4 regions of the Verrucosispora sp. TAA-831 genome follow, and region 2 is predicted to be linked to each of the others. Evidence: riboswitches for the same ligand, from Rfam matches in the RefSeq annotation. Region 2 holds a riboswitch; each other region holds the start of a gene.
The links. A riboswitch is a leader RNA that binds a small molecule or an ion and turns the genes downstream of it on or off. The one in region 2 is predicted to bind cobalamin.
Positions count from the first base shown of each region.

Region 1: it holds a riboswitch for cobalamin, as region 2 does, so the genes downstream of both, ACQVFL_RS19465 (ABC transporter substrate-binding protein) here and ACQVFL_RS16925 (ribonucleoside-diphosphate reductase subunit alpha) in region 2, are expected to answer to the same signal.
Region 3: it holds a riboswitch for cobalamin, as region 2 does, so the genes downstream of both, metE (5-methyltetrahydropteroyltriglutamate--homocysteine S-methyltransferase) here and ACQVFL_RS16925 (ribonucleoside-diphosphate reductase subunit alpha) in region 2, are expected to answer to the same signal.
Region 4: it holds a riboswitch for cobalamin, as region 2 does, so the genes downstream of both, ACQVFL_RS12425 (energy-coupling factor ABC transporter permease) here and ACQVFL_RS16925 (ribonucleoside-diphosphate reductase subunit alpha) in region 2, are expected to answer to the same signal.

Region 1 covers NZ_CP192240.1:4,357,522-4,362,776, reverse strand. The annotation lists gene ACQVFL_RS19475 (SDR family NAD(P)-dependent oxidoreductase) at 226-1,686, opposite strand; gene ACQVFL_RS19470 (ArsR/SmtB family transcription factor) at 2,050-2,421, shown strand; cobalamin riboswitch at 2,573-2,764, shown strand; gene ACQVFL_RS19465 (ABC transporter substrate-binding protein) at 2,795-3,778, shown strand; gene ACQVFL_RS19460 (FecCD family ABC transporter permease) at 3,829-4,839, shown strand; gene ACQVFL_RS19455 (ABC transporter ATP-binding protein) at 4,839-5,255, shown strand, end outside.
Region 2 covers NZ_CP192240.1:3,754,550-3,759,804, forward strand. The annotation lists gene ACQVFL_RS16925 (ribonucleoside-diphosphate reductase subunit alpha) at 1-2,008, opposite strand, end outside; cobalamin riboswitch at 2,146-2,353, opposite strand; gene ACQVFL_RS16930 (amino acid adenylation domain-containing protein) at 2,474-5,255, shown strand, end outside.
Region 3 covers NZ_CP192240.1:2,427,597-2,432,851, forward strand. The annotation lists gene ACQVFL_RS11025 (ABC transporter ATP-binding protein) at 1-658, opposite strand, end outside; gene ACQVFL_RS11030 (ABC transporter substrate-binding protein) at 655-1,641, opposite strand; gene ACQVFL_RS11035 (FecCD family ABC transporter permease) at 1,666-2,754, opposite strand; cobalamin riboswitch at 2,920-3,132, shown strand; gene metE (5-methyltetrahydropteroyltriglutamate--homocysteine S-methyltransferase) at 3,254-5,255, shown strand, end outside.
Region 4 covers NZ_CP192240.1:2,730,710-2,735,964, reverse strand. The annotation lists gene ACQVFL_RS12440 (energy-coupling factor ABC transporter ATP-binding protein) at 1-352, opposite strand, end outside; gene cbiQ (cobalt ECF transporter T component CbiQ) at 349-1,092, opposite strand; gene ACQVFL_RS12430 (energy-coupling factor ABC transporter substrate-binding protein) at 1,092-1,421, opposite strand; gene ACQVFL_RS12425 (energy-coupling factor ABC transporter permease) at 1,418-2,110, opposite strand; cobalamin riboswitch at 2,141-2,315, opposite strand; gene ACQVFL_RS12420 (DUF2267 domain-containing protein) at 2,441-2,845, shown strand; gene ACQVFL_RS12415 (roadblock/LC7 domain-containing protein) at 2,850-3,269, opposite strand; gene ACQVFL_RS12410 (hypothetical protein) at 3,567-5,153, shown strand; gene ACQVFL_RS12405 (helix-turn-helix transcriptional regulator) at 5,173-5,255, opposite strand, start outside.

The DNA of each region.
Region 1 (5,255 bases), 600 kb from region 2:
ACGATGACGTCGAGCACCAAGGCGAGGAGACGATGTACGCGGTGAGGACTCGTTCCTCTCAGCCGGCCTGCGGGCCGGAGGCGTCGGGTGACCGGAACCTGACGTCGGCGCCGCCACCCGGCGGGCGGCTGGCCGCCGGGTGGGGGAGGGCATGGGCGGGGTGCCGCGCTGTGCGGCCGGGCCTTCGAGCTGCTTGGCGGAGGTTGTCCCCGGGGTCAGCGCCGATCACCAGGCGCAGGGCGCGTAGTCCTTGAGGAAGCAGCCGTACAGGTCCTCGCCCTGTTCGCCGCGGACGATCGGGTCGTAGACCCGGGCCGCGCCGTCGACCAGGTCCAGCGGGGCGTGGAAGCCGTCCTCGGCCAGCCGCATCTTCGTCGGGTGAGGCCGTTCGTCGGTGATCCAGCCGGTGTCGACGCTGGTCATGAGGATGCCGTCGGCCAACATCTCCTGGGCACTGGTCCGGGTCAGCATGTTCAGCGCGGCCTTGGCCATGTTGGTGTGCGGGTGACCTGCCCCCTTGTAGCCGCGGCCGAACTGGCCCTCCATCGCCGACACGTTCACCACGTACTTGCGGCGGGCGGTCGCTGCGGCCATCGCCGGTCGCAGTCGGCTGACCAGTACGAACGGCGCGGTCACGTTGCACAGTTGCACTTCGAGCAGTTCGACCGGGTCCACCTCGTGCACCCGCTGCACCCAACTGTTGACCGGGTCGAGGTCGGGCACCAGACCGCCGGCGTCGATGGCGTTGGCTGCCGCGATCCGTTCCGGTGAGGCGGAGCCACTGGTCAGCGCCAGCGCGGTGAGCGCGTGTGGCGTGATGGTGGGCGAGGTCGGTGCCGCGATCAGGCTACCCGCCGGTTCGCTCCGGCCGGCCGGTTTGGCGAAGGTGATCATCTCCGGTAGCGGACCGTCCGGCAGGGCCGCCGCCTCTGCGGCGACGAGATGCGCGTACGCCGCGGGCGTGCGGCGGACGGTCTGCGCCGCGTTGTTGATCAGGATGTCGAGTGGTCCCTGGTCGCTGACCGAGTCAGCGAGGGCGATCACCTGGGCGGGGTCGCGCAGATCGATCCCGACGATCCGGAGGCGGTGGAGCCAGTCCCCGCTGTCGGGCATCGCGGCGAATCGACGGACCGCGTCGTGGGGAAATCGGGTGGTCACCGTGGTGTGCGCGCCGTCGCGCAACAGCCGCAGTGCGATGTACATGCCGATCTTCGCCCGGCCGCCGGTGAGCAGCGCGCGCCGACCGGTCAGGTCGGTACGGGCGTCGCGGCGCTCCCGGTTCAGGGTGGCGCAGGTCGGGCAGAGCTGGTGGTAGAAGGCGTCCACCTCGCGGTAGCGCTGCTTGCAGATGTAGCAACCACGCGGCTTGTGCAGGACGCCGGCGGTGGCACCCACGGTGGGGGAGACGAGCGGGTTGCCCTGGGTCTCGTCGTCGATGCGGCCCGGGGCACCGGTGGCGGTGGCTGCTGTCACCGCGCGATCGGCTGCCGCGATGGCATCCCGTCGGTCCTCACGTCGCCGTTGCTTGATCATTTTGTAGAGCTTCGCGGTGGCCCGCTGCACCCGCACCACGTCGGGATGATCGGGAGGCAGATCCTCCAACGCCTCGAAGACGCTGAGACAGGTCTCCAGTTGGGTCGGGTCAATGCGGTATTGACCGTTCTTCGCAATCTTGTCCGCCGTCATGCCGTCGATGTCCCGTTCCCTGCGCCGGATCCGTCCGGTCGACCCCACGTCCGACCCGGAACTGTACGCACCGGGCGGGCTCCGACGCATCCCGCGCCTGTTCGCCGGCCCGAAGACCGTCGCCACCCGTGACCCTCCGCGATGGAGGCACCGGCGACGCAGTCGCGCAGCGCGACGATGAGCGCCTCGATGTCGTCTGCGCCGAGCCCGGTGTCGCACCGCAGGCGGAGGTACTTGCCTGCCTCCGAGGAGTTCACGACTCCCCCCGGCGGGGGTACGGCGATGTCCGGTGGCGGGCAGCCGCACGAACTCCGGGTGATCCTGCCCTCGTTCACCAGCGGATCGACGGGGTGTGCTGCAACGATGCAAGGCGTGGGAACTGTGAAGACTGCGCCGCCCGCCATCTCGCCCCTCGCCGGCGAGCCGATCAAGCGTGCCGACGCCGAACGGCTCGCGGGGGTGCTGAAGGCGTTCGCCGACCCGGCCCGGCTACGACTGCTCAGCCTGATCCAGTCGGCTCCCGAGGGAGAGGCGTCGGTCAGCGACCTCACCGAGCCGCTCGGACTCTCCCAGCCGACCGTCAGTCACCACCTGCGGATCCTCACCGAGGCCGGCCTGCTCGAACGTGACAAGCGCGGCGTCTGGGCGTACTACCGCCTGGTGCCGTCCGCGATCGCCGCGGTCGCCGACCTGTTGACCCCACCGCGCAAGCGAGCAGCGAAGAAGTCTCGCTGAGTTCGTCTCTGATCCAGGCGGTGCCGGCACCCCACCACCGCTGTGACACCGGGACCTGAGACGTTTCGAGGCGTCCTGGTGCGACACCGACGCTCGGTTGCACCGTCCGCCTGAACCCGCGTGCACTCCCGACCATGATCTAGGCCACGGTGACGGTGCTGCCTGCTTTGGTTAGGGTGGCCTCGCCGTGGTGTTCGGGAAGCCGGTGTGAGACCGGTGCGGCCCTCGCCACTGTGATCGGGATGCTGGAGGCCACGCAAGGTCACTGGGCGTAAGCCTGGGAAGGCCGGCCACCGGCGCACCACCCGTCAGCCAGGAGACCGGCCACGGCACCCGTACGACCGTCCACGAGGTGCTGGAAGGTGGTCCCGCTATGCGGTTCCCTGCGTCCTGGCGCGTTGCCGCGCCGCTCTCCATCGTGCTCGCCCTGCTCGGCGGATGCGCCACGACCGGCGACAGCGAGCCGGCTGCCACGGCCTCCGCCGCCGGGCCCGTCACACTCACCAACTGCGGCACCCCGGTCACGGTCCCGGGCCCTCCGGCGCGGGCGGTGACGATGAACCAGTCTGCCACCGAGATCATGCTGGCGCTCGGCCTGCAGGACCGGATGGCCGGCACCGCCTACCTCGACGACGAGGTGCTGCCCGAGTACGCCGCCGCGTACGCGCAGGTGCCCGTGCTGGCCAAGGAGTACCCGTCGAAGGAGAAGCTGCTCGACCTCGCCCCGGACTTCGTCTACGCCTCCTTCTCCAGCGCGTTCGGCGACGAGGGAGCAGGTGACCGCGCCGATTGGCAGAAACTCGGCGTGACCACGTACCTCTCCACCGCCGGCTGCCCGAAGGACACCCGGCCGGCGAAGCTGGCGATGGACGACGTGTTCACCGAGATCCGGGAGATCGCCGCGATCTTCGGCGTCGCGGAGCGGGCCGAGACGCTGATCGCCGACCAGAAGCAACGCATCGCGGACGTGTCGGCGGGTGCGAAGGGCGCGCGGGTGCTGTGGTGGGACGGCGGCAACGACGCGCCCAGTGCCGGCGCCTGCTGCGGCGGCCCGGCCATGATCATGTCTGCGGCCGGGGTCACCAACATCTTCGACGACCTGACCGGCAGTTGGGCCGACACCAACTGGGAGGCCGTCATCGAGCGCGACCCGGACGTCATCGTGCTCGTCGACGCGAGCTGGGACACCGCCGCCGCCAAGCAGGCGTTCCTCGAGAAGCACCCGGCGCTCAAGGACCTGCCCGCCGTCAGGGACAAGCGGTACGTCACCGTACCCTTCTCCGCCACCTCCGCCGGCGTGCGCAACGTGCTCGCCGTGGAGGCACTGGCCCGGGGCGTCGGCGGGATGAGCAACTGACCACCGTCACCACCCGGCCGGCACCGACCCCGCCCAAACCGACCCGGACGGTGCGACCGGCCGCCGCCGTGGTCGTACTCGCGGGTGTCCTGCTGTTGTCGGTGGCCGCGGCCGTGACGGTGGGGCCGGCAGACCTCTCACTGGGCACCGTGTGGCGGGTCGTCACCGGTCATCTCGGCCTGGCCAGTTCCGACGTGCCGCTGCTGCGCGACCACATCGTGTGGGAACTGCGGCTGCCGAGGGTCCTGGGCGCCGCCATGGTCGGGGCCGGCCTCGCCGCCTGCGGCGCCGTCATGCAGACCGTCACCCGCAACCCGCTCGCCGACCCGTACCTGTTGGGTGTCTCCTCCGGCGCGTCGCTGGGGGCCGTCGCCGTCCTCGTCCTGGGACTCGGCGCGGGCGCGGCGGCGCTCACCGGGGGAGCGTTCGTGGGGGCGCTCGCCGCGTTCGCCGTCGTGGTCGCCGCCGCCGGCCGGCGAGCGGTGCTGCGACCCACCCGGGTGGTGCTGGCCGGCGTCGCCGTCGCGCAGATGTGCGCCGCGCTGACGACATTCGTGATCATCTGGGCGGCCCAGCCGCACGCGACCCAGAGCATCACCTTCTGGCTGTCCGGCTCGCTCGCCCGCGTGGACTGGACCGCCCTGGCGTGGGCGACGCCGCTGCTCGCGACGGGGTTCGCCGTGATCCTCCGGTTCGCCCGCGCGCTCAACGCGTTCGCGTTCGGCGAGGAGGCCGCCGCCGCCCTCGGCGTGGACGTGCGGCGTGTCCGATGGCTGCTCCTGGTCACCACGGCGCTGCTGACCGCCGTGCTGGTCTCGATCAGCGGCGCGATCGGGTTCGTCGGGCTGATCCTGCCGCACGCCGTGCGGCGGTTCACCGGCCCCGATCACCGGCGGCTGCTGCCGGTCGTCGTCCTCGCCGGAGCGATCTTCCTGATCTGGGTGGACACCGCGGCCCGGACCCTGTTCGACCCCCGCGAGCTACCGGTGGGCGTGCTGACCGCCCTGATCGGGGTGCCCGCGTTCGTGCTACTGCTGCGCCGAGGGGACCGGAGCACCTGATGCTGGAGATCCACGACGTCTCGTGGTCGGTGCCGGCCGCTCGACTCCTCGACGGGGTGACCTGCTCGGCGCCGCGCGGCACCCTGGTCGGACTGCTCGGCCCCAACGGGTCCGGCAAGACCACCCTGCTGCGGGTCGTCGCCGGGTTGATCGCCCCCGGATCCGGAACCGTGACCGTCGCCGGCGACGACGTGGCCGGGCTGCCGCGTGCCACCGCCGCACGACGGATGGCCCTGCTCGCCCAGTACGCCGAGACCGACCTCGACCTGACCGCACTCGACGTGGTACTGCTCGGCCGCACTCCGCACCGCCGCTCCCGCTGGTCGGACACCGACACCGACCGGGCCGCCGCCGCCGACGCCCTCGACCGCGTCGACATGACCGGCTACGCCCACCGCCGGTGGCAGACGCTCTCC
Region 2 (5,255 bases):
CGCGCTTGATCTGCTCCCGGATCGCGGCCGTCCACAGTCCCCGCGCCTTCAGCTCGCGGACCAGGTAGGTGTTGATCTGGAGGAACTCGCCGGACATCGTCTCGCGCTTGAACAGGTTGGACACCTGCGGCTCGATGCACTCGTAACAGCCGGCGATCGAGGCGATGGTGGCGGTCGGCGCGATCGCCACCAGCAGCGAGTTCCGCAGGCCGTGCCGGCCGACCGTCTCGCGCAACGCGGTCCAGCGCTCGGGCTGGCCGACCTCGGCGCCCCACAGGTCCGGATGCAGCTCACCCCGGGCAGCCCGGGTCTCGGCGTACGCGGGATGCGGGCCGAACCGCTCGGCGAGCCCGGCGGAGGTCTCCAACGCGGTCAGGAAGATCTCCTCCTGCACCCGGGTCGACAACTCCCGGGCGGCCGGCGAGTCGAACGGCAGGCGCAGCGTGAAGAACGCGTCCTGCAAACCCATCAGCCCGAGCCCGACGGGGCGCCAGCGCGGGTTCGACGCCGCCGCCTGCTCGGCCGGGTAGTAGTTGATGTCGATCACCCGGTCCAGGAAGACCACGGCGGTACGCACCGTGGCGCGCAGCCGCTCCCAGTCGACACCGTCCGCGGTGACGTGCGCGCCCAGGTTGACCGAGCCGAGGTTGCAGACCGCCGTCTCGGCGTCGTCGTTGACCTCCAGGATCTCGGTGCAGAGGTTCGACAGGTGGATGGTGTTGCCCGGGGCGCCGGTCTGGTTCGACAGCCGGTTCGAGGCGTCCTTGAACGTCATCCACCCGTTGCCGGTCTGCGCGAGCGTCCGCATCATCCGGCCGTACAGGTCGCGGGCCTTGACGGTCTTGACCGCTTTCTTCTCGGCCGCCCGGTACGCCTCGTCGAACTCCTCGCCGAACAGGTCGGGCAGCTCGGGGGCGTCCGACGGGTCGACGAGCGACCAGTCGCCGTCCGCCTCGACGCGCCGCATGAACTCGTCCGGGATCCAGTTGGCGAGGTTCAGGTTGTGCGTCCGCCGGGACTCCTCGCCGGTGTTGTCCCGCAGTTCGAGGAACTCCTCCACGTCCGGGTGCCACGGTTCGAGGTAGACGCAGGCCGCGCCCTTGCGACGGCCGCCCTGGTTGACCGCGGCCACCCCGGCGTCCAGCGTCTTGAGGAACGGCACGATGCCGTTCGACCTGCCGTTGGTGCCCCGGATCAGGGCGCCCCGACCGCGTACCCGGGACCAGGAGATGCCGATGCCGCCGGAGAACTTGGACAACTTCGCGACCTGGTGGTAGCGCTCGTAGATGGAGTCGAGTTCGTCGCGCGGCGAGTCGACCAGGAAGCACGAGGACATCTGGGTGTGCCGGGTGCCGGAGTTGAACAGCGTCGGCGAGCTGGGCAGGTAGGCCAGGCTGGACATGAGTCGGTAGAAGCCGATCGCCTCGCCGGGCGTCTGCGACAGGCCGCAGGCGACGCGCAACAGCCAGTACTGCGGCGTCTCCACCACGAGCCGGGTCTGCGGGTGCCGCAGCAGGTAGCGGTCGGCGACCGTGCGCAGCCCGAAGTACTCGAAGCGCAGGTCCCCCGCCGGGTCGACGGCGTCGTCCAGCTTGCGCGCGTTGCGGGCCACGAACGCGGCGGTGTCGTCGCCGATCAGGCCCAGGCCGTGTGCGTACCGGATGGACTGGCTGAAGCTGGCGACCTGTTGCCCACGGACCTCCTTGTCCACGTACGCGGCCAGCAGCCGGGCCGCCAGCTTCGAGTACTGCGGCTCCTCACCGATCAGTTCGGCCGCGGTCTGGATGGACAGCTTGTCCATCTCGGCCGTGGTCGCGCCGTCGTACAGCCCGCTGATGGTCTTGGTGGCCACCCGCAGCGGGTCGATCTCGTCCAGGTCGGCGACCCACCGCTCCACCGCCTTGACGATCTTGTTGACGTCCACCGGCTCGGTGTCGCCGTTCCGCTTGCGGACCTGCATGACGTGCCGGCGTTGCTCCGGCCCCGCCTGCTCCTGGGTCACCGTCATGTTCCCCCTCCTCACGCCTGTCCCCGAGATCGTCGGGTCCGCGCGGGAGGACGCCGCCGGTCATCCGACGGCACTGCTGCCGTGACTGACCAGCTCCTGGCGTCGGCCGTCCCACGCGGCCTTCGACCGCCGCACACGTCGCGTGCGGCGCGCTGGCAGGTCTTCGGACTCGTGGGCCTGGTGCTCGCGCCTACTGGCCGTCGCTTCCCAGACCTGGCGGGTCCAGTGCGTGATGACGGCGGTCGTTCCCACTCACCGCTGCGGGGCAGTCCCGGATTCCCACCGGGTTCCCTCTTGCCTCGACCGTCGTGGAGCGGCGGCCGAACCAGCTACGGGGCACACCATATATGGGTGCGGTGCGGAGATGGCAACACCAGATGCTGTGCCGGGCGTGTCGCGTGCCAGATGTCGGGCATCCCGCCGACCGTCGGCCGGGTACTCGATCATGCCCACTAGCATCGTCGCGTGCAGACAGCGGCCGGACCCGGCGACCGACGGGCACTGCTCGACATCCTCGTCCGGGCCGCGGATCGGACGCCCGACCAGGTGATCGTGCACGTGCGCGAGGACGGCACCGAGCGCACCGTGACCGTCCGGCAGTTGCGGGACGAGTCGCTGCGGGTGGCGGGTGGCTACCGCGCGGCCGGAGTGATCCCGGGCACGCCGGTGATCCTGGTCGCCGACGCCGGGGACGACTTCCAGCCACTGTTCTGGGGTGCGCTCGCCGCCGGGCTGGTCCCGGTGCCGCTGCCGCCCGAACCGGCCCGGGTACGGGCCGTCCGCGAGCTGCTCGCCGACGCGGTGACCGTGGTGGACGACACCACCGGGGCGGTCGCCGACGGGCTGGCCGGACCGGTGCTGCGGCTGGCCGACCTGCGGACCGGCGCCCCACCGGAGGAGCTGTTCGCCGCCGACCCCACCGACGTGGCGTTCCTCCAGTTCTCCTCCGGCAGCACGGGCACGCCCCGCGGGGTGGAGTTGACCCACGCCAACGTGCTGGCCAATGTGGAGCAGTCCCGGCTGGCCAGTGGCGCCGGGCCGGACGACGTCCTGGTCACCTGGATGCCGTACTTCCACGACATGGGGTTGATCGGTACGCATCTGACCCCGCTCGCCATCGGGTGCACGCAGGTTCGGGTACCCCCGTTGGCGTTCGCGAAGCGCCCGGCGCTGTGGTTCACCGCCGCGCACCGACACCGTGCGACCCTGTTGTCGGCGGCGAACTTCGCGCTGGCGCTGGCGGTCCGCCGGGTCCCGACGGACCTCCTCGCCACGCTGGACCTGAGCCGGGTCCGGTGCGTGGTGGTGGGTGCGGAACCCATCTCCCCCACGGTGTGGCGGGCCTTCCTGGCGCACGTACGCCCGGCCGGGCTCGCCCCAGCCGCCCTGCGACCGGTGTACGGCCTGGCGGAGGCGACCCTCGCGGTGACCTTCCCGCCGCCCGGGGAGGTCGCCGCGCCGCTGGTGCTGGACCGGGCCGCGCTGAGCCAGGGCCGGGCGGTGACCACCGGGCCGGGTACGCACGCGGTGGAGCTGATGGACCTGGGACACCCGGTGCCCGGCTGCGAGGTACGCGTCGTCGACGAGCGGCACCGGCCGCTGCCCGAGGGTCGGGTGGGCCTGATCGAGGTACGCGGCCCGAACGTGGCGCGCGGCTACCACCGGGACCCGCAGGCCAGCCGGGAGACCTTCGTGGACGGTTGGCTGCGCACCGGTGACCTGGGTTTCCAGCGCGCCGGTCGGCTCTGCGTGACCGGCCGCGCGAAGGACGTCGTCTTCGTCAACGGCCGGACGTTCCACGCTCCCGACCTGGAGGCGGTGGCCGCCGCTACTGTCGGGTTGCCGGCCACGGCGACGGCGGTGGTCGGCTGCACCGACCCGGACAGCGGCGGCGAGCGGATCGTGGTGTTCGTGGCCTGGGCCCGTCCGCCCGCCGGGGCGACCGGGGTGCTCGACGCCACACGGGCCCGGGTGGCCGAGGCGGCCGGGCACGACGACGTGCGGGTGCTGCCGCTGCCGCCGGGCGCGTTCGCCCGGACCACCAGCGGCAAGCTGCGGCGGCGACGGATGCGCGAGCGCTACCTGGCCGGCGACTTCGCCGACCGGGAACGCCGCTGGCACCCGGCGGCGACCGGCCTGCCGGCGACGTCCGCGTCCGGCGACACACCCCCGGCGGCACCCGCGAACACGCACCCGGCAGGGCAGTCGGAGGCGTGCCCGTCGGACGACTCGGGGCCGGTGTCCCGCCGACGGGTCGAGCAGGTCGTCCGGGCGGTCTGGGCGCGGGTGCTGGACCGGCCCGCCGACACCATCGCGGCGGACGACCGGTTCCTGGCCATCGGCGGTTCGTCGCTCAAGGCGATGGAGGTGCTGGCCGGGCTGGAGGACGCCCTCGGCACCACGTTCGATCCGGCGGACCTGCGGGACTGCCCCACCGTCGCCACGTTGACCGACCGCATCCTGGCCGGGCCGCCCACGACCCGTCCGGCACCGCCCGACGGGTGCGCCACGGCGTCGCAGGCCACCCGTTCCGGCGCGCCGCCGCTCGCGGTCATCGGCATGGCCTGCCGCCTCCCCGGTGCCGACGACCCGGACGAGTTCTGGCGCAGGCTCGTCGACGGTGTCGACGCGGTCCGGCCGGTCCCGGAGCACCGGTGGACGCCGCAGGACGGCCGACCCCGTTGGGGGTCCTTCCTGGACGATCCGATGCAGCTCGACGCGGACTTCTTCGGGCTCTCCGACGAGGAGGCGCGGCTCACCGACCCGCACGCCCGACTCTTCCTGGAGGTCGGGTACGAGGCGCTCGAACGGGCCGGGTACGCCGGACCGCGTCGGCAGGGCCGCCGGGTCGGGGTCTTCGCCGCCGTCGGCGAGAGCGCCTATCCGGAGCTGCTGGCCGCCGCCGGTCCGGTCACCGCACCGGCGGCGCTGGTCGGCAACCTGCGCAACCTCGTGGCGGCCCGGTTGGCGCAGGCGCTGGACCTCGCCGGGCCGGCGATCACGGTGGACACGGCCTGCTCCTCGGCGCTGGTCGCACTGCACCTGGCGGCGCGCAGCCTGGCCACCGGCGAGTGCGACATCGCGGTGGTCGGCGGCGTGAACCTCAACCTCACCGAGACCGGCTACCGGCTGTTGGACGCCGCCGAGGCGTTGTCGCCGACCGGCCGGTGCCGCGCCTTCGACGCCGACGCCGACGGCTTCGTGCCCGGCGAGGGCGGCGCGGCGCTGGTCCTGTGCCGCCCCGACG
Region 3 (5,255 bases), 1.3 Mb from region 2:
CGTCGACGGTGCCGGCGGCGGCCACCCCACCCGCGCCGAGCAGCACCAGGTCGTCGCAGTACCGGGCGGCCAGATTGAGGTCGTGCAGCACGACGACGGAGCAGGTGTCCAGCGTGCGGACCAGATGCAGGATCTCGTGCTGGTAGCGGATGTCGAGGTGGTTGGTGGGCTCGTCGAGCAGCAGGTGGGTGGCCTGCTGGGCGAGCGCGCGGGCGATCAGCACCCGTTGCCGTTCCCCACCGGAGAGCTGGGCGAACGCCCGACCACTCAGGTGCGTGGCACCGACCCGACTCAGGCAGCGGGCGGCGATCTCGTGGTCGGCCCGCCCGGCCCGCTGGAACGTCGACAGGTGCGGCCCCCGGCCGAGCAGCACCAACTCCGCCACGGTCAGGGCGGTCTCCCCGCCGGTCTCCTGCACGACCACGGCCAGCCGCCGCGCGGCCTCCCGGGCGGGTAGGGCGGACAGCGCATCGCCGTCCACCGCGACCTGTCCACTGCGGCTGCGCAGCGCGCCGTAGAGCAACCGCAGCAGCGTGGTCTTGCCGCTGCCGTTGGGCCCGATCAGGCCGAGGATCCGTCCCGGTCGGGCGGTGACACTGACCCCGTCGATGACCGGGTTGACGCCGTAGTGCCAGGTGACACCGGTGGCCTCGATCACGGTTGCTCCCGGAACCGCTGCACGATCCGCTCCAGACCGTCGATCGACAGCGGCGTCGGCGGCTCGGTGAAGTTGAACAGTTGTGTCATGACCTGGCCGTTGCGGACCGCGTCGAGCTGCTGCGCGCCCGGCAGCCCGGTCAGCCCCTGCTCGACGGCGCGGGGGTCGCCGTCGCCGTAGAGCAGGATCAGCACGTCCGGGTTGCGGCCGAGCAACTCCTCGACGGTGACCTCGAAGACCCGGTCCTTGACGTCACCGAAGACGTTGCGGAAGCCGGCGGCCTCCAACTGCGGGTGGGCCATGCTGCCGGTGCCGTACGCGTACGTGGTGCCGCCGCCCACGGTGGGGTAGAGCACCGCTGCGGTGCGTCCGGACGCGTCGCCCGACTCGGCCCGTACCTTCGTCATCCGCTCCCTGAGCGCGGTGACCGCACCTGCCGCCTCGGTCTGGCGGCCGAACACCCGGCCGTACGTCTCCATCTGCGCGTAGATGTCGTCGAAGCTCGGCACGGCGGTGCTGTCCGGGCACATCGCCGGCTCCTCCAGCAGCGGGATGTCCACCGCCGCGAGGGTGTCGCGGGAGAGGTTGTCGACCTCGCCGAGGACCAGGTCGGGCTCCTGGCTGATCACCACCTCCTTGGAGATCTGCAGGTGCCCGCTGGTGTCGGTCCTGTCGGTCAGCAGCGGGATCCGGTCCAACCCGGCCTGGGTCGGCGCGTCGTAGTACTCCTTCGGGTACTGCCCGGCGCGGGCGGTGACCCGGTCCAGGACGCCGAGCGCGTGCAGGTACGGCACGGCGGCGCTCTTGAGCAGCACGACCCGCTCCGGAGCGGCGTCGAAGGTGACGTCCACGCCGCAGTTGGTCACGGTGACCGGGTAACCGGGACCGGCCTCGGCCGGCCCGTCGGCGCCGCCGCCGCACCCGGCGACGAGCAGCACGCACGCGGAGGCGGCGGCGGTGGCGAGGCGGGTTGCCTTCAACATCGGTTCTCCTTGACGGGTGGGCGTTCAGGCGCCGGAGGCGTGCAGGCGGCGGATCAGGACCAGCAGGAAGGGCGCGCCGAGCAGGGAGGTGATGATGCCGATCGGGATCTCCTGGGGGGCCAGCAGCACCCGGGCCAGCACGTCGGCCCAGACCAGCAGGATCGCCCCGAGCAGCGCGGCCACCGGCACCACGCGGACGTGCGGCGCGCCGACGATGCGCCGGGCCAGGTGTGGCACGACCAGACCGACGAACCCGATGCTGCCGGCGGCGGAGACCAGGATGCCGACGCTCAGCGAGACCAGCACCAGCAGCCGGAGTCGGAACCGGTCCGGCGAGACGCCCAGCGTGTGCGCGGTCTCGTCGCCGATGGCCAGCACGTCGAGCCGCCGCCCGACGACGGTCAGGTAGGCGATGGTGCCGATCAGCACCACCGCGGCGATCAGCAGCAGGGCGTTCCAGCGGGCCAGGCCCAGCGACCCGAGGAGCCAGAACATCACCGAGCGGGCGCCCTCGGCCGACCCGGAGGCGAAGATCAGGAAGCTGGTGGTGGCGTACAGCGCGTACCCGACGGCGACGCCGGCCAGCAGCAGCCGGAGGGAGGTGACCCGGCCGCCGCTGCGCGCGATCAGGAAGACCAGCAGCGACGCGCCGAGCGCGCCGACGAACGCGCTGGTGGAGAGCGCGTACTGGCCGAAGCCGGCACCGGCGCCGAACAGGATCGCGGCAGCCGCGCCGCTGGAGGCGCCGGAGTTGATGCCGAGCAGGTACGGGTCGGCGAGCACGTTGCGGACCATGGCCTGCAACGCCACGCCGCAGACCGCCAGGCCGGCGCCGACCAGCATGCCGAGCAGGACGCGGGGCAGTCGGACCTGCCAGACGATCGCCTGCTGCGGCCCGGTCCAGGTGACCTCGCCCGGCAGCCCGACGAGGTGGTGCCCGATGATCCGGGCCACCGTCAGCGGGGGGATGCCGATCGCCCCGGCCCCGACCGCGACCAGCCCGGTCAGGACCAGCCCGAGGGTCAGCGCGAGCAGCCAGAGGCCGGTGCGGCGACGCTGCGCCGCCACGCCGAGCACGTCCGTCCGGCTCGTCGGCAGGGTGGTGACGCTCACCGCACTCCCACGCAAAGTCGTTGTTCTTGCCAAGTCTTTGCAAAAACTAACACCATGATCATGCGAGCGGAAGCCGGATGAGTCGTTGTTCACCCACCGCCCGACACGCCGTGGCGGTGCGGACATCACACCCGCGCGACGGTCGCCGCGCGTGATCCGGACGCTAGGATCCGTGACGGTACTGGTTCGCCCCGGCCGTTCGGTCGGAGCGTCGTAAGAGGGAACCCGGTGTGAATCCGGGACTGCCCCGCAGCGGTGAGTGGGAACGACCGCCGTCACACGCACTGGACACCTGTCCGGGAAGCGACGGCCAGTAGGAGACCGGCCCAGCCGGTCGCGCCCACGAGTCCGAAGACCTGCCCGTGCCGCGTGCGCAACCGCGCACGCCGCCGTCGGCCCCGCGGGAGGGCCAGGGCGAGGTCGGTCGTCGCACCGTGCCCTCCCCAGCCCTCCTCCGGAGCCGTACCGCCGGACCTCGAGGGAAGGGAACCCTGGCGACATGACCACTCCGTTCGGCACGAGCACCGTGCTCGGCTACCCGCGCATCGGCCCGCGTCGTGAGCTCAAGACCGCGGTCGAGGGCTACTGGGCCGGCCGCATCGACGAGCCGACCCTGCGGGCCGCCGCCGCGCAGGTGCGCGAGCAGACCTGGCGTACGTTGCACGACGCCGGCCTGTCCGCCGTACCGTCCAACACGTTCTCGCTCTACGACCACGTGCTCGACGCGGCCGTCACGGTCGACGCCGTGCCCGACCGGTTCCGCCGGCTGGGCCTCGGTGAGCTGGACACCTACTTCGCCATGGCACGCGGCACCGCGCAGGAGCCGCCGCTGGAGATGACGAAGTGGTTCGACACCAACTACCACTACCTGGTGCCCGAGATCGGTCCGGACACCGCCTTCGCCGCCCGCCCCGACAAGCCGCTGGCCGAGTACGGGCGGGCGCGGCAGCTCGGCATCACCACCCGTCCGGTCCTGGTCGGCCCGGCGACCCTGCTGCTGCTCGCCAAGCCCACCGCCGACGCGCCCGACGGGTTCCGCCCGTTCGACCGGCTGGACGACCTGGTCGACGTCTACGCCGACCTGCTGTCCGCACTCGCCGACGTCGGGGTGCCGTGGGTGCAGCTCGACGAACCGGCGTACGTCGGCGACCGGTCCGACGCCGAGATCCGCGCCCTCGGTGCCGCGTACGCCCGGCTCGGCGCGCTGACCCACCGACCCCGCCTGTTCGTCGCCGCGTACTTCGGGGAACTGGGCGACGCGCTACCCGCGCTGCTGGACACGCCGATCGAGGCGATCGGGCTGGACCTGGTGGCCGGGCCGGGCGATCTCGGCCGACTCGCCGGCCACGGCGCGCAACCGGGCCGGACCGTGGTCGCCGGGCTGGTCGACGGCCGCAACGTGTGGCGGACCGACCTGCGGGCTGCCGCAGCCGTCGGCGCCACCCTCACCGGGCTCGCCGACACCGTCGCCGTGTCGACCTCCTGCTCGCTGCTGCACGTGCCCGTCGACCTGGCCGCCGAGACCGACCTCGACCCGCTACTGCGGGAACGGTTGGCGTTCGCCCGGCAGAAGGTCGACGAGGTGGTCGCGCTCGGCCGGGTGCTGCGCGACGGGGTGGGCGAGCTGCCCGCCGCGCCCCCGCCGGTCCCGGCGCAGTGGCGCGACGACCCGGTCCGCGCCCGACTGGAGGCGCTGCGGCCCGAGCACACCCGGCGCGGGCCGTATCCGCAGCGCGCCGACGCCCAGCGGCGCCGCCTCGGGCTGCCCGCGCTGGCGACCACCACCATCGGGTCGTTCCCGCAGACCGAGGCGCTGCGCCGGGCCCGGGCCGAGCACCGCGCCGGCCGCCTCGACGCGGCCGGCTACGCCGAGCGGATGCGGGCCGAGATCGCCGAGGTGGTGGCCGAGCAGGAGCGGCTCGGACTGGACGTGCTGGTGCACGGCGAGCCGGAGCGCAACGACATGGTGCAGTACTTCGCCGAGCACCTGGACGGCTTCGCCGCCACCGCCCACGGATGGGTCCAGTCGTACGGCTCCCGGTGTGTGCGTCCGCCGATCCTGTACGGCGACGTGACCCGGCGGGAACCCATCACGGTGGCCTGGTCCCGCTACGCCCAGTCGCTCACCGACCGGCCGGTCAAGGGCATGCTCACCGGCCCGGTGACCATCCTGGCCTGGTCGTTCGTCCGGGTGGACCAGCCGCTGGCGGAGACCGCCCGCCAGGTCGCGCTGGCCCTGCGCGACGAGGCGCGGGACCTGGAGGCGGCGGGCATCCGGATCATCCAGGTCGACGAACCCGCGTTGCGGGAACTGCTGCCGCCGCGCCGCCGGGACCACGCCGCCTACCTGGACTGGTCGGTGGCGTCGTTCCGGTTGGCGACCAGCGGCGTCGCCGACGCCACGGCGATCCACACCCACCTGTGCTACTCGGAGTTCGGCGAGGTGCTGCCCGCCATCGACGCCCTGGACGCCGACGTGACCAGCATCGAGGCGTCCCGTT
Region 4 (5,255 bases), 1.0 Mb from region 2:
AGACGTCCTGGAAGACGGTCGCGGCGAACAACTGGTCGTCGGGATCCTGGAGCACCAACTGCACCTGCTGGCGGACGTCGAGCAGCCCGGCCCGGGTCCGACGCAGCGGCACCCCGCCGACCAGCACCGTGCCCGAGTCGACGGCCGACGCGCCGACCATCAGCCGGAACAGGGTCGTCTTGCCGCCGCCGTTGGGTCCCAGCACGGCCATCCGCCGCCCGGCTGGCACCCGCAGGTCGACGTCGGTCAGCACCGGACGGTCCGCCTCGTACCCGAAGCTGACCCCGCGCAGCTCCAGCAGCGGCGGGTCGCCGACCTCGCGCAGCTCCGACAGGGGCGGGTCGCCGCTCACCCGAACACCACCAGCAGCCGGGTGGACAGCACCACCGCCGCCAACAGCAACACGGTGACCGCCAGGAACGCCACCGACGGTTGCCGCACCTCGGTGCGTACCGCCAACGAGCCGGTGTAACCGCGCAGCGCCAACCCCTCCTCCCACCGCCGGGCCAGCGAGAACGCCCGGACGAAGACCGCGCCGGCCTGCCCGGCCAGCGACCGGTAGGTGCTGGCCCAGGTCCGGTAGCCCAGCCGGGCCGCCTGGGCCTGCCGCACCGCGTGCACGCTCTCCAACAGCAGGAACAACATCCGGTAGATCAACGCGGCCACCTCGGTGACGGCGCTGGGCACCCCGAGACGCTGAAGCCGGGGCAGCACGTCGGCGAGCGGCGTGGTGGCGGCGAACAGCAGCAGACAGAGCAACGCGGCGCAGGCCCGACCGGCGGTCGTGGCGGCCGTCGCCACCCCCTCCGGTGCCCACCGCACACGCGTCGGGCCGGAGACCGCCACCAGCATCGGCACCGAACCGGTCAGGATGAACAACAGCGGGGTCCGGGCCGCCCGGACCAGCAGGCGCGGCGGCAACGCCGCCGGCCCGAGCAGCGCCACCGTCGCGGTCAGGCCCACCACCAGGGCGCCCGGCCACGGCGGCAGGAGCAGCGCACAACCCAGCAGCCCCAGGGCCAACAGGGCCTTCTCCGCCGGGTGGCGGCACCGCCAGGGGCTGGCGTACGCCGCCACGTCCAACGCGAGCACTAGTCGGTGGTCTTCTCCCCGGTCGCGGACTGCTCGCCACGCAGCCGCTGCCGGGTCCGGGCGACCCCGAAGTAGTAGCCGAGGAAACCGGCCCCGAGGGCGGCCTGGAGCGCGAACAACGCCGACTCGATCTCACCCGACGGCGGCTCGTAGATCGAGCTGAACCACGGCTCGTAGTCGGGATGGTCGTTGACGATCGCCTCCTCGGCGAGGGCGTCGGCACCGGTGAACGGCTCATCGCCGCTGCCCAGCCCCAGCACCAGCGGCGCCACCGCCAACGCCACCACGGCGAGCAGCAACAACAGGTTGGTCCGGCCGAACGACTTCACGCCACCGCTCCCTCGGTCGTCGGGGCCGGACGGCGCAGTACGCCGAGCCGGCGGAGTTCCTGCGGACTCACCCGGACCAGCAACCGCACCACCAGGACGGTGAGCAGCCCCTCGCTGATCGCCAGCGGGATCTGGGTGACCGCGAAGATGGACCCGAACTTGGCAAGCGCGCCGACGAAGCCCGAATCCGGGTCGGGGAAGGCCAACGCGAGCTGCGCACTGGTCACGCAGTAGGTCGCCAGATCGGCCAGGGCGGCGGCGAAGAACACCGAGATGCCGAGGCCGCCACCGAGCCGGCGGACCAGCGCGTACACGCCGAAGGCCACCCAGGGGCCGACGATGGCCATCGAGAAGACGTTCGCGCCGAGCGTGCTCAACCCGCCGTGCGCCAGCAGGAGTGCCTGGAACAGCAGCACGATCGTGCCGAGCACACTCATCACCGGTGCCCGGAACAGGATCGCCCCGAGCCCCACACCGGTCGGATGGGAACAGGAGCCGGTCACCGAAGGGATCTTCAGCGCCGACAGGACGAAGGTGAACGCCCCGGCCGCGCCGAGCAACAGCTTCGCGTCGGGATTCGCGCGGACCTGCTGGACCAGGTTGCGTGCACCGTGGATGACGAACGGCGTCGAGACCGCGAACCATGCCGCCGCCTGCACCGGTGGTAGGTAGCCCTCAGCGATGTGCATGAGTCGACCTCCCCTTCCAACACCTCGTGGACGAGATCACACGTCGGGGTCGGTCTCCTGGCTCCCGGATCGTCGCGAACTCCGGCCTTCCCAGGTCCTCCACGGACCCAGTGGCGTACAAGTCGGAGTGAACTCCCCGGTCACAGTGGCGAGGGCCGCGCCGGTCTCACACCGGCTTCCCATTACCGCGACGGCGAGACGTTATCCGTTCCGCGCACCGGCGCACAAGACTCGTCGATACCCCGACGACCGTACTCGGGTGAAGAGTGCCGTTTGTCACGACGATTCCCGGGTAGACGCCAGATCCGTTGCGAGAAAGGGGCCGGCGGGTTGGACGAGAACGAGTTCATCGACTCGGTGGCGAACCGCACCGGCGCGTCGACGGAGCAGGCGACCGCCATCGCGCGCGCAACCCTGACCACGCTGGCCGAGCGGATCGACGGAGGCGAGGCCCGGGACCTGGCCGAGCAACTCCCGGAAGGGCTGCGGGCGTACACGTTCGCGCCCAGCGAGACCGCCGAACGCTTCGGCCTCGACGTGTTCGTCCAACGCGTCGGCGGCCGGGCCGACGTCGACCCCGACCTGGCCGAGGCCGGCATCCGGGCGGTCCTGGACACCATTCGAGGTGACGTCGCCCCCGCCGCATACGACGACGTCATCGCGAACCTACCGGCCGAACTGTGGCAGGTGGCCAACCCGGCGCCGTCCTACGACGCGCAGCGCGACCGCGGCTAGCGGATCACCGGCCGGTCAGGTGGGGCGCCGGCTCCACGTACACCGGCAGGTGATCGCCGGCCTGCGCACAGAACAGGGCGACCTCGTACGCCATGTCCCCGACCTCCGCCGACCCGTCGATCCCGACGGTGAGGATCGCCCCGTTGCCGGCGGTGGCGTGGAACAGGAACGCCCGCGACATCTGCACCACCACCTGATGCAGCTCGCCGTTGCCGCACAATCGTGCGGCGGCCAGACCCAACGCCTGAAGCCCACAGACCACACTGGACAGTTGCTCGGCGATCTCCTCGTCGATGCCCCGCGAGGCCCCCAGCATGATGCCGTCCGGGGAGAGCACCACCGCGAACTTGGCACCGGGCACCCGATCCACGATGTCGTCGAGCGCGGCGTTGAGGTTCTCGGCGGTGACCAGGGCATGGGTCATAAGGCGCTGTCCTCTCGTCGAAACTCCTACGTTCGTACCAGAGAAGACGCGGTGTCAGGGGCCCTACGTTCCCCCGAACCTGTTCCCTGATCCCCCTAACGTACGACGCCGCTGGTCACCCTAATCGGACGGGTCGGACGTCACGGTCACACCGAGAACCGTTCCTCTGACCGACCGTGATGTAAGGAGGGGTCCCCTGCTAACGCCTCGTGCATAGCAGGGGACCCCTCCTTACATCCACACCTCGCCCGGCGGCCTCATGTCGCGGTGGTTGCCTACGGTGATCAGAATGGCGGGATGACGCGTACCCGCTGGACTGCCCTGATCGCGGTGGCCGCTCTCGCGACGGTCGCCGGCTGCTCCGACGGGGCGGAGTCGGAGTTGCCGGTGCGGGCAGCGCCGTTGCCGGCCGAGGTGCGGGGGCTCGGTGCGGCGGTGCTGGCGGTGCCGGTGGCGGACGAGCGGCGCAGCGACCTGGTCGGGCTGCTGGCGGTGGACCGGTTCGGGGACGACGTGGCGGGGCTGACGCCGGTCCGGCGGCACGTCGACCTCGCCCTGGGCGATCCCCGGTTCCCGACGGTCGCGCGGGGCCTGGCGGAGGACCGCCGGGACGCGCTGCTCGTGGGCGGGCGGTTGCGGGATGTCACGCTGCCCGAGCACACGTACGCCCGGGAGGTCACCGGCGTCGGCGCCGGGCTGGCGATCACCGGCTCCCGGTGCCTCACGGTGACCGGCGCGGGGGCGATCGCGCAGCCGTCGGTGGAGGCGTCCTGTTCTGCCGCCGAGCTGGGTGGTGTGGTGTGGCAGGACCGGCCGCGCACCGGGTACGGCGGGATCGACCTGGAGACCGGGGCGGCGAGTGCGCCCATGACGTTGCCGTCGTACCCGATCGCTGCCAGCGCGGACGGCCGCTACCTCGCCGCGCCCAGCAAGGAGCGGCCTCGGCGGCTCGTCGTGGCGGACACCTCGAACGGGCGGTCCCGGCCTACCGTCACGCTCGGCAGCGGCACGGTTCAGGGGGCGATGACAGAGGGCGGCTTCGCGGTGCTGCACCTTCTCGACCAGCGGCGGGCGGTCAGTGTGGTGGCCCCGGACGGTGACGTGCGGACCCTGCTCACCCCGGTCGGGGAGGTCGCCTTCGCCCCGGACGGGCGACGGGCCGTGGTGGTGGACACCCGCTCCGGCAGCAACCGGCTCGCCGTGCTCGATCTCACCTCGGGTGCGGTCACGCCGGTGGCGGACCTGCCGCCGATGACGGGGTCGGTGACCGCGACGGTGTCCGGGGACACCGCCCTGGTCGTCGACGTGCCGTTCGGGCCGGACAGCGGCGAGCCGACGCCGCGCCCCACCCGCGCCTGGTCGGTGCGGCTCTCCGAGGCCACCGCGACCCCGCAGCCGGGCTCGCCCGCCGCGGCGGCGGTGCTGGTACGCAAGACCGACACCCCGCCGGCCGTCGCGTCGGCGGTGTCGGCGTTGCTGTTCCAGCCGGGCGGCGAGACGCTGACCCTCGATCCCGACGGTACGGTGACCACCGCCCCGCCGGGCGCCACGCCCACCGCGAGCCTCGGTGGCGGTGCGGTGCTGCACACGGTGGTCGATTCCGACGGCGAGGAACGTGCCGACCGGGTGCTGGTGACCGACGGGTCGGGCGCGGCGACCGAGGTGCCCACCGGTGCCGGTGACGACCAGCGGGTCGACCGGGTGATCCTCACCCCGGACGGCGGTCACCTGCTGATCTCGCTGCGGCCCACCCGTCCCCGGGGGCAGCCGGGTGACCTCGACGCCGTGGTGGTCGTGCGCCGCGACGGCTCCGGCGAACCGGTCGTCGTCTACCGGGGTGCGGTGCTGGCCGGCCTCGGCGTGGCGCAGACGAGCACCCCGTGACCGGGACGGTGTCGCGTGCTCAGTGCATCGCCTGGGTGCCGATGACGGCCAGCAGTTCCAGCTTCTCGTAGCTCTCGCTGCCGGGTACGGCGGTGTAGACCA